Regions from separate parts of the Undibacterium sp. Dicai25W genome, predicted to be linked through region 2. Evidence: predicted binding sites of a transcription regulator. Region 2 holds the regulator's gene; the other holds the start of a gene.
What was found. Region 2 encodes sigma-54, which starts transcription at its own class of promoters, with help from an activator protein. Its sites were predicted from a motif close to TGGCANGNAANCTGCTTT; they were not measured.
Positions count from the first base shown of each region.

Region 1: ACO0KY_RS02770 (flavin monoamine oxidase family protein) is a predicted target of sigma-54. The motif match lies at 2,642-2,659, and genes of this name have one in related genera.

Region 1 covers NZ_JBMPOQ010000001.1:584,521-590,593, reverse strand. The annotation lists gene secD (protein translocase subunit SecD) at 1-391, opposite strand, end outside; gene yajC (preprotein translocase subunit YajC) at 468-803, opposite strand; gene ACO0KY_RS02770 (flavin monoamine oxidase family protein) at 1,054-2,577, opposite strand; gene tgt (tRNA guanosine(34) transglycosylase Tgt) at 2,815-3,948, opposite strand; gene queA (tRNA preQ1(34) S-adenosylmethionine ribosyltransferase-isomerase QueA) at 4,012-5,070, opposite strand; gene recG (ATP-dependent DNA helicase RecG) at 5,277-6,073, shown strand, end outside.
Region 2 covers NZ_JBMPOQ010000001.1:354,134-360,206, forward strand. The annotation lists gene ACO0KY_RS01760 (ABC transporter ATP-binding protein) at 1-213, shown strand, start outside; gene ACO0KY_RS01765 (enoyl-CoA hydratase/isomerase family protein) at 267-1,361, opposite strand; gene hpf (ribosome hibernation-promoting factor, HPF/YfiA family) at 1,525-1,869, opposite strand; gene ACO0KY_RS01775 (RNA polymerase factor sigma-54) at 1,979-3,463, opposite strand; gene lptB (LPS export ABC transporter ATP-binding protein) at 3,475-4,239, opposite strand; gene lptA (lipopolysaccharide transport periplasmic protein LptA) at 4,241-4,864, opposite strand; gene lptC (LPS export ABC transporter periplasmic protein LptC) at 4,854-5,477, opposite strand; gene ACO0KY_RS01795 (KdsC family phosphatase) at 5,474-5,998, opposite strand; gene ACO0KY_RS01800 (KpsF/GutQ family sugar-phosphate isomerase) at 5,998-6,073, opposite strand, start outside.

The DNA of each region.
Region 1 (6,073 bases), 230 kb from region 2:
ACATAGGTAAAGCGTTCAGGCTTTGCATCCACTTTGGTGTATTCGACAGCAGATTGAAAGCAACCGTATAAGTAGGATCGGTCGGGTCTGTATTCAGGGCCTTTTCAATCACGTCCTTGGCTTTAAACTGGGTATCAGTATCCGCGAAACGCGCGCGCACTGTTCCTTGTAAACCATTGAAATCATAAAAAATGCCGTTGTCTTTGAGACCAGCCTGTTGCAAGGCCTGTTCAACACGGTCTGACAAACTGTTATCAATTTTAACTGTCGATTTCGCGCTACTGATTTGTACGGCCGGTGATTCGCCGAAAAAATTCGGGGCCGTGTATAAACCGCCAAAAACCAGCGCGATCAAAATCAACAGATACTTCCAGAGTGGGTAGCGATTCATAATAAAAAAAGAAGTGGAAGCTAAAAAGCACAACGCAGTCCAAGACTTAATGGACTGCGTTGCCGGTGTTTGCTAATTAAATCGCTTTGATGGTGCCTTTAGGCAACAACATCGTCACAGCAATTTTTTGCACGACGATTTCAGTGCCTTCAGACACTTCCAAGGTCACGTAGGCTTCAGTCACTTTGACTACTTTGCCCAGAATGCCGCCAGAAGTGATGACTTCATCATTCTTCGCCAACGCATCCATCATGGCTTTTTGTTCTTTCTGACGTTTCATTTGTGGGCGTAACATCAAGAAGTACAACACCACAAACATCAACACCAATGGCAAGAAACTCATCAAGCCACCATCGCCACCAAATACACCACCAGCACCTGCGGACTGCGCGTAAGCGTTAGAAATAAACACGTTAAGACTCCATTCGTTATAAGAGACAGCAGCCCATCAAAACAAGCCGCTTTCGTTGCAATTACCCATATATCGTGACAGATGGGTAATTTTCAATTGGCAAAGCGCCACATTCTAGCATTGGCACGCAAAAATACCGCTTTTTCGTGCGCTTTACTGTGTTTTGCTAGCAAAACTTCATCATCTCATTCATTTTTTTGATGATTTTTGGCGTTGCCATAGCAAAACCGTACCAGATTTGCAGTCAATTTCAGGCAACGTTCATTGTTTCTAGCGCCAACTCAGCCGTGTTCAATGCACCTTCGACAAACCCCTGATAATCAGAATACGCTTCACCAACAATATGAATGTTTTTAGCCCCAGATCCAAAATCAAAGGCTTTAAATACGTCCATCACCTTCCATGAACGTACGCCTGGCTGCCAACCGTGATTGGCAGCGCCATACGGTGCACGTGCCCAATCGCGGATGCCATAGGTAATCACAGAGTTTTTAATAAACGCCGCGGTTTCTTCCAGACTCTTTTCTTCAAACATGTGCCGTGCTTGCTCTGTCAGGCTCAAACCAGAACGATTAATATCAATCAAGCGTTTCACATCGCGAGCGACAAACAAAGAGAAGGCTTCTACGATTTTGGCATTTTGATCAATTTCTGCGCGATCGTGCTTATCGCCCTCAACCACGTAATGCTTCCAGAACTCGGTCGAAGGACGATCCATGTATAACAAAACCATGCCGTGCCCGTCTTTGTCTTTATTCTCTGGGCGGCGGAAATAATGAATCTCTCGGGTTGGCAAGCAGCTCGCATACTGCTGCGGCTTTTGCGAATAATCCCACCACGGCGCATCGGTGACGAAGAACAACTTCAGCATCGGGAAGCCATTCACGGAATCGAGCTGGCTCGCCACGTGCTCTGGCAAGGAAGATGCCAATTTAACCAATGGCAAGCGCGGCAACGCCAAAATCAGGCGGTCAGTTTGTAACTGGATCACGCCATTTTTGGTATTGATTTCCAGCTCCAGACGCGGCTGCCCCATCGCCACTTGTTTGAAGCTTTTCAAGGTATGGCCACCAGCCAGTGTGACATTACTTGATGCGCGCAATTTGACCATGATGCTATCGGTCAACTTGGCACTGCCCCCATCAATCGTTGCCAGTTCCTGACCTATCGTTTTCAAGGCACGCAACCACCAGATGATCCATTCAATTGCATTCAGATTTTCTGGCAGCATGTGATAAAAGGTGCCGGTATCACGCAATTTGGTCAGCGCCAGATGCGACAACACGCCTTGTGCCGACATCGCGTTCCAGAAACCCATACTCCATAAAGGCTGGCCATTCAACTGCGCGTGTTTGCGCATACGCTGGTAATCCGCTTCCGTTTGCTTATCGATCCAGGCCTGATCATCGGGTGATTGCCCCATGATTAACATGATGCCGCGTTTAAGCAATTGCAATGAATTGAGTCCTAGTTCTTCATCCGGCAAATCATAGGTTGGAGCATTGACCTCTTCCCCTACCGGGCCACTAAAATCAATCAGCTTCACGCCCAGATCACGGCATAAACCAGCAAAGCGTGGTTGCAGCGTCGGTTCAAAGCGCATTGGGCCCCATTCAGCGGTAAAGCCATCCAGGTCTTCGGTCTCGATGCGACCACCCCAACGATCCGCAGAGCCTTCCAACACCACCACTTGCTGACCGGACTCAGCGAGCCGCCAGGCGCAATACAAACCGGCAATACCGCCACCCGCGATCACCACAGGATGAAAATTCATGTTGTCTCCTTTTTATTTTTAGGTCTATGCGGCGAGCGTTGATCTCAGCCACAGAGCTATCAGCAATGCAGAAAATCTGTCAGACGCGATTTTACCCTCGGAGAGCGGCAAAAAGCCGTGAATCACCGACTATATTTGAAAAACTCATATCGTTATGACAAACGTAAAAAAGGGCCGCAGCGCGACCCTTTTTGGACTGCATCAATTCAATTTGATGCTTTGAATCTTCAGGTAAATTTATATACCCCGACCACGATCAGCATGGAATTGCTGCACAAATTCCGGGAAACGCTCATCGTCCAGCGCTTTACGAATGTTTTTCATCAAATCCAGGTAGTAATGCAAATTGTGTATCGTGTTCAAACGCGCACCCAGGATTTCGCCAGTACGGTGTAAATGATGCAAATACGCACGTGAAAAATTTTTGCAGGTGTAGCATTCGCAAGTCGCATCCAAAGGTTCTTTATCTTCTTTGTAACGCGCATTTTTGATTTTCACATCGCCAAAACGAGTAAAGATCCAACCATTACGCGCATTGCGAGTTGGCATCACGCAATCGAACATGTCGATACCATTCGCCACGCCTGCGACCAGATCTTCTGGTGTACCAACGCCCATCAGGTAATGCGGCTTGTTTTCTGGCAATTTAGGGCCGGTATGCGCCAGAATGCGCATCATGTCTTCTTTTGGCTCACCCACCGACAAACCGCCAATGGCAATCCCATGGAAGCCTAATTCATTCAAACCCGCTAGCGATTCATCGCGCAGGTTTTCAAACATGCCACCTTGCACGATACCGAACAAGGCATTCGGATTTTCATTCGCATTAAATTCATCAATCGAACGCTTGGCCCAACGCAAAGACATGCGCATGGATTTGCCCGCTTCTTCTGTCGTCGCCGGACGGCCATCGATTTCATACGGTGTGCATTCGTCAAACTGCATGACGATGTCAGAATTCAAAGCGCGTTGAATTTGCATCGAAATTTCTGGCGACAAAAACAAACGTTCGCCACTGATCGGTGAAGAAAATTTCACGCCTTCTTCGGTAATCTTGCGCATGGCTCCCAGCGAAAATACCTGAAATCCACCCGAATCCGTGAGAATAGGCTTATCCCAGCCCATGAAATCATGCAGGCCGCCGAATTTGTTGAGCACACTCAGACCAGGACGCAACCATAGATGGAAGGTATTGCCGAGAATAATATGCGCATCAATCTCTTTTAATTCCAAGGGTGACATCGCTTTGACCGAGCCATACGTACCCACTGGCATAAAAATCGGCGTTTCGATTTCACCATGATTGACTTTGACGCGACCACGACGAGCTGCGGTGGTTTTGTCTTTTTTAATCAGTGTAAATTCCAGCATATTCTTTCCTTGTGCCCTACTATGTCGTGGGCACGCTAAATGATTCGTTTTTTCTAATCCGACTTATTCGTTCGCTGCAGCTTGATCACCTGAGGTGTTGTTCAGTAACATTGCGTCGCCATAACTGAAGAAACGGTATTGTTGTGCAATTGCATGAGCATAAGCAGCCTTGATGCTATCGTAACCTGCAAACGCCGATACCAGCATCATCAACGTTGATTTTGGTAAGTGGAAATTCGTGATTAAACGATCCACAGTTTTAAATACATAACCTGGTGTAATAAACAATTGGGTGTCATCACTACCGGCTTCTAACTGACCCGATTGCGATGCTGACTCCAGCGCCCGCATACTGGTTGTACCAACCGCAACGACCTTCCCACCGCGGGCCTTGGCGGCGCGAACAGCATCCACAGTTTCTTGCGGCACTGTGTACCACTCGCTGTGCATGACGTGTTCGTTCAGGTTTTCTACACGCACGGGCTGAAAAGTACCAGCACCGACGTGCAAAGTCACATAAGCAAGCTGCACACCTTTAGCCTGACAAGCTTGCAACAAGTTTTGATCAAAGTGCAAACCAGCGGTTGGCGCTGCGACAGCACCCGGTACGCGGTTATACACGGTTTGATAACGCTGCTCGTCAAACTCGTCAGCATCATGCTCGATATACGGTGGCAACGGCAGACGTCCGTACTGTTCTAGCAAATCGAAAATATCCGACGGGAAAAACAGCGTAAAAAACTCACCTTCACGCTCACCTACGACAACATCAAACGCATCTGCCAGACGAATTTTACTACCCGGCAAAGGCGCTTTGGAGGCACGCATCTGAACCAGAACACTGCGATTTTCTTCTGTATTGGACAAAACACGTTCGACCAACATCTGTACTTTGCCGCCGGATTCTTTCACACCAAAAAATCGTGCTTTGAGAACCCGCGTATCATTAAACACCAGGACATCACCGGCATTCAATTGCTCGATTAAATCAGAAAAATGACGGTCTACGAGTTGCTCATGGTCGACATGCAATAAGCGTGAAGCAGTTCGGTCTGGCAAAGGTATTTGCGCGATCAAGGCTTCTGGCAAATCAAAATCAAAGTCACTAAGAGTATATTTCATGCTCGGAAAACCAAAAAAGGTCAAAAAGGTGAAAACAAAATGCTGGACACTGTATAAAAAATCAGTAGAATAGTTTGCGGTATGCTATGCTTTTGCGAATATAAGAAAAGAAACGCAGTAACTCTGCCACTGTCCCCATTATAGAAACAAAAAATCAGCCAAATTTTTTAAACGACGCGAACAGCCAAACCCACCATTTTACACCCATGGCAGCTGAAGCCCCAAATCCCATCGCCGCAGCCCCTGAAATCATCAATAAATCAGATGATACGCAAAGCAATGGTCGATCCTCAGCAAAAAAAGCCGTAAAAAAGCCTGCAGCCAGTAGCACCGTCAAAGCCAGTGACAAACTAGCAAAATTAGGCTTGCGTAAAGACATGGATTTTGCCTTGCATCTGCCAATGCGCTATGAGGATGAAACCAGCATCACCAGCATGCACGATGCCTCATTGCGTGGTGGCAGCACAGCACAAGTTGAAGGTGTCGTTACCGAATCGGATGTGCAATATCGCCCGCGTCGACAACTAGTTGTTACCATTTCTGATGATAGCGGCCAAATAGTGCTGCGTTTTTTAAATTTTTACGGCAGTCAACTCAAACAATTGGCAGTCGGTGTGCGTGTCCGCGCACGGGGCGAATTAAAGCATGGTTTCTTCGGTGCAGAAATGGTGCATCCGACGTACAAAATCGTCAATGAGGGAGCGCCATTAGCGACGGCATTAACGCCGGTGTATCCTTCCGGCGAGGGCGTACCCCAAGCACTATTGCGCAAAGCCATTGCCAACGCCCTAAGCCGCATGCATTGGCGCGACACCTTATCACCAGCACGATTGGCGGCACTGGGATTGCCAGGCATCGAAGAAAGCGTGCGCATACTGCACAACCCGCCGCCAGACATCGATCAATACAGCCTCATAGAACACGAACATCCAGCCTGGCAACGCGTCAAATTTGACGAATTATTGGCGCAACAATTATCGCTCAAGCGCGCGCAAATCACACG
Region 2 (6,073 bases):
TTGGTGGATGAAGTGTTCCGTATCATCCAACGTCTGAAGCATGAGGGCATGACAATGCTGTTGGTTGAGCAATTTGCGGCTGCGGCGTTAGCCGTCGCAGATTATGGCTATGTCTTAGAAAATGGCAAAATTTCTGTGCATGGTCCGGCCGCTAGTCTGCAAAATGATCCTGCGGTCAAGGCTGCGTACCTTGGTGGTAATTCGCAGCATTAAGTTTAGAGCAGTGCAAAATGTAGGGTGGGTTGCATCCGCCCTACATGAGTCAATTATCCATTCAAAGAGCGCAGAGGATGGGCATATGCTGGCCATACTTCGTTGAAAAAACCTGCCACCATGTCTTCACTGACCTCAGACAAGTGCGCTGGTGACCATTTGGGTTGATTGTCTTTGTCAACTACCAAGGCACGTACCCCTTCGAGTACTTCGCCGTGTTTAAAGCAATGCCGGACCATATTTCTCTCCATGCGCAGGCAATCAGACACGGACATGCTGGCGCTGCGGCGAAGTTGTTCGAGAGTCACACACATCAGTAACGGTGAGCGCTTTTCCATGGTGGCCAGTGTGCTTTGGGCAAATACACTGTTATTCTTTTTGAGTGCCTCAGCAATATTTATCAAGCTATTGCCAGAAAATAGCGCGTCAATTTCAGTGCGTTGCACTGCCAGTTTGCTTTGCGCTGGTTCAGCTTGTGTCGCGTAAGGGCGGGCGAAATCGTGAATTGCTTTGCGCAAATCGGATGTATCGCTATTGCTCAATAATTCCATTAAGCCAGAAATTTCGCTGGTTGGAATAAATACATCTGCCAAACCAGCATATAGCGCATCAGCAGCACCGATAATTTCGCCAGTTAAACCCAGATAAGTACCGATTTGTCCTGGCGTACGTGACAGGAAATAACCACCGCCAACGTCTGGAAATAAGCCAATATTCACTTCTGGCATTGCCATCTTGGTACGCTCAGTCACGATGCGTAAGCAACTGTCAGGACCCGCTTGTGCAATCCCCATGCCGCCGCCCATCACCACGCCGTTCATCAGCGCAATATACGGTTTTGGATAGAAATGAATTAAATGGTTTAATGCGTATTCTTCGGTAAAAAAATCTTCCAGCAATGCGCTGTCGCCTGTCGGAGTGGATGTTCCGACATCATAAAAAAAGCGAATGTCACCACCAGCACACAAGGCTTTTTCGCTGCTGCTATGAATAAACACTGCACGGATATCGTTATTATCACGCCATTTCAATAAGGCAGTCGTGATACTTCTTACCATGTCCAATGATAGGGAATTGAGTGCTTTGGGGCGATCTAATGTAATGAAGCCGATTTGATTTTTGACAGAAGTGACAACGTATTCGCTCATAGGGATACCAATAAATTGATCGTGGTAAAACTGGTATTTTATGCTGCTGCGCGCTTGCCGTCACGGTCTTTAGTACGGATTGAGTGATGTGTGGGATAGCAATAAAAAAGGACGCCAGATAGCGTCCTTGTTTTAGTGACCCTGAATGAGCAGGGGTTGGCGATTATGCCGATGCCGGATCTGGCATGTGTTTAATTGCATCGTGGTGATGTTCTTGAATCTTGTCTTTGTGTTTGATCACTTGACGATCCAGTTTGTCTACCAGTGCATCAATGGCTGCATACAAATCATGCGCCAGACTTTCTACATGGATATCTTTACCGCTGATGTGCAGATTGATATCCGCCTTGTGGCGTTTGTCTTTCTCGCGGAGCTTGTCAACCGTCAGGATGACGGCAATATCAATGACTTGATCGAAGTGTCGCCGGACTCTTTCCAGCTTGGTGTGTACGTATTCGCGGATTGCAGGAGTTACTTCGACGTGATGTCCACTGATGGTGAGATTCATACTGTGCTCCTATGGTAATGTTGCTTGCTATTACGATGCGCTCATTTCATCGGAAGTGTCTTGAGCTAAATCATATATAGCAATTTAAACCGGAATTACAAGGACTTTGTTACAAACATTTACGCATACTGACGGGTGGAATTTTCAGAGCTTCGCGGTATTTGGCGACTGTACGTCGGGCAATTACCATACCCTGTTCACCCAGCATTTCTGCGATTTTACTGTCAGAGAGTGGGCTTTTCTGGTCTTCTGCTCCTATTAACTGCTTGATAAGTGCTCGTATCGCGGTGGACGATGCTTCCCCCCCGGTTTCCGTCGCGACATGGCTGCCGAAAAAATACTTTAACTCAAACATGCCATGTGGGGTCAACATGTATTTTTGGGTCGTAACACGGGAAATAGTACTCTCGTGTAATCCTAGTGTATCAGCTATTTCGCGCAAAACAAGGGGGCGCATTGCGACCGCGCCATGCGTGAAAAAGTTACGCTGTCTTTCTACTATCGCTTGTGCAACGCGCAAAATTGTCTCAAAGCGCTGCCGCATATTTTTGATGAGCCAGCGTGCTTCTTGTAGTTGCGCACCAAGTCCGTTCTCTCCTCGATGTTGCCGCATCAGATTGGCGTACATACTGCTGACGCGCAGCTTGGGCATCACATCTTGATTGAGCGAAACTTGCCAGCCATGCACAGTTTTTTTAACGATAACGTCGGGCACAACATAGTCAGAACTGCTCTTGGCAAATGCATACCCTGGTCTAGGGTGACATGCGCGTATGACAATTTGTGCTTCGCGCAAATCCTCGTCATCGCAATCAAAGATTTTTTTTAATTTCGTGAAATCTCTTTGTGCAAATAAATTTAATTGTTTTTCAACAATAGCTAATGCCAGACGTCGTGTGACAAAAGGGATTTGGGGTAAACGTTTTATCTGTATTGCAAGACATTCGGCAGCACTTCTGGCACCGACCCCTGACGGATCAAAGCTTTGTACCATCGATAACGCGAATGATAATTCTTCTGGCTCTACACTGAGTTCTATCGGTAAGCTGGAATGTATTTCATCCAGTGTCTCTGAAAGGTAACCATTATCGTCAATTGCATCGATAATCAGTTCTACTAATGCCAGGTCGCGTGGTTCGCGCAGGCTCAGACGCATTTGCTCCAGCAAGTGCTCTCGGAGGCAGATATGAGCGGCTTCTAGTTGCCGGTAACCATCATCATCTTCAGCGCTGTGCTGACCTGCTGGCGCGTCGTTGAAGCTCCATTCTTCTTCGTTGGCGCTGACACTGTCATTGGGTACAATTTCGCTGTCTGATGGTGTTTCTTCAGCGCTATTGGTATTTTCTCTGGCGCTAGAAGTTTCCATGCCGGCATCAGGTGTGTTACTTGATGTATTGATAGCACCATCTGCGAGTAGACGTAGAGCATTGTCCATAGGATCGTCTACGCGTTCCAGCAAGGGATTTTCTATGAGTAGTGTCTCTAATTCCTGATGCAACTCCAGCGTCGACAATTGCAATAATCTGATCGACTGTTGCAATTGCGGCGTTAATGCCAGATGTTGGGAAGTACGTAGTTGCAGGCTTTGTTTCATGATGCTTTCCGTCACATGCGGAAATGCTCTCCCAGATAAACCCGACGCACTGATTCGTTCTCAATGATGTCATCAGGCTTACCGCTGGCCAATACCGCACCCTGATTGATGATGTAGGCGTGGTCACAAATACCTAATGTCTCGCGAACGTTGTGATCGGTAATCAATACCCCTATGCCACGCTCTTTCAGGAATCGTACGATACGTTGTATCTCAATCACGGCAATGGGATCAACACCAGCGAATGGTTCGTCTAGTAATACGAAGCGGGGATTAGTTGCCAATGCGCGGGCGATTTCGACGCGTCGTCGTTCACCACCAGATAATGACAGCGCCTGGCTTTCGCGAATTTTTTCAATTTGTAAATCCACCAGCAAAGCATCCAGACGCCGATCAATTTTCTGCTTTGAAAGATATTTTTTATTTTTATCTTTCTGCAATTCCAAAACAGCACGAATATTTTCTTCCACCGTCAGCTTTCTGAATACCGATGCTTCTTGCGGTAAATAGGATAAACCTAAGACCGCGCGTTGATGTATAGGTAAACCTGAAATAGCCACGCCATCGATACTGATTTGTCCGCCATCTGATGGCACCAAGCCAACGATCATGTAAAACGAAGTCGTTTTACCGGCACCATTGGGACCGAGCAAACCAACCACCTCGCCACTTTTTACCGATAAAGAAACATCTCTGACAACTTGTCGTGCGCCATAGCGCTTTTGCAAACCTTTGACGACCAGAATGCTATTTTTTTCTGAAGTGTTGGCTGGCATCTTAATTTGTCTGTTTATTAATTTTTGGTTGTATCGTCAGTTTGATTCTGCCACCGCCAGAAACTACCGAGCCATTACTTGTGTTGGTGCCAACGAAGACATCGTTTTTGCTGTCGTAAGAAAGAAATTCGCCCTCTTGTTCATCTGTAACCTTTTTGCCGTCTAGGTAACGCACTTTTGCTTTAGAGATGAATTTGACGAACTCTGTTTTTTCGTCGTATTCCGCACGATCTGCCTCACCTTCAACCCAGAGATCCGGGCCACCATCACGTTTCTGACGGAATCTGACTTTTCCACCTGATTTACTATACAGATTAACGTGTTGAAAATCTTCAGGGGTTTTAGTTGCGACTGCGCGTTCGGATTTCACAATTAACGTGCCCTTGGTAATAACAACGTCACCAGTTGCAGTGGTAATGTTAGTTTTACCATCACTCACCAGGTGTTCGGCTTCGATGACCATTTCTTTTTGGCTGTCGGCTTTTTCCGCATAAGCCGGCAATAAAAACGTTGTCGTCATGCCGAGCAGTAAGATTGAACTCATTATTTGATGAGAGCAAAAGAGAGGCAGGCGCATTTTTTTCTTTCTAAATTTTGTCTGATATGTTGTGGTTTCAGCTACCACGTTTTTTTAAACGTGCATGTACTTTGCTTAATAACTCCAATTGCTGAGTCGAGTTATTGGCTATCATGCCTATCGCGTGAGCTTCCATACCATTGGTAAATAGGGTGACTGGGTGATCCGATGTCACCAGATCGTTATCTGGTATCAACATCAGGTAATTAGTTTCCAGTCGCATAAAATTTGAATTAAGTCCCTCCGGACGTTCCACACTGACTTTGTCATACAAGTGCACAATATCGTGTTCACGTTTAGGATTGACGGCTTCAGATTTTTGATCGACGACAGCACGCTCAGCAATGATGGTCACTGGCATGCGGGTACTGTCAAAACTATTAATATGCGGATGAGTAATTTCGTACTGATCCGTGCGTGGCAGATGAATTAAGCGATCGCCGGTCAAGTGATAATTTGCTTTGCTACTATTTGACAAGCGGATGAAGTTGAAATGCTCAACGTAATAATCAGGTTCAAGTCTTATCGACGATTTTCGTGCATCGTCTTCTCCGCGTTGACGAAATGCGTTTTCGACCCAGAAGCTTCCAAGCGCAATAAGACCTAGCGCAACAACGGCTATCCAGATACGTGCCCGGTCTATAGTAATCTGTGGTTTCATGCCAAATATTCGGCTAAAGCCAGTTCGTATTTATTTTGTGCTTTTAAAATAAAATCACATACCTCTCGCACCGCACCTTTGCCACCCATTGCGCTCGTAACGTAGTCGACCCGAGAGCGTACTTCAGCGTGTCCGTTGGGAACGCTGGCGGCAAAACCCACTCTGCTTAATACGGGTAGGTCAATAACGTCATCACCAATAAATCCACATTCGTTGCCAGCAAGATTGAGTTCTGCGAGCAATTCCATAAAAGCCGATTTTTTGTCATGAATACCTTGACGCACATGCGTGATTCCAAGATCAGACGCGCGCTTTAAAACGATCGCCGAACTACGCGCACTAATGATCGCTGTTGCTATGCCAGCGTTTTGCAATAAACGAATACCTTGACCGTCGAGCACGTTGAACGTTTTTAACGCTTCGCCATCAGAGCCAAAATGCAGGCTGCCGTCAGTCAGAATGCCATCAACATCAAATATCATTAGTTTAATCCGTGCTGCTTTTTGAATCGTGTCCCTCATTAAATCACCTTCGCTCTGGTCAGATCATGAATATGTAATGCACCGACTAATTTTCCTTGTTCGTCAGTGACCAAC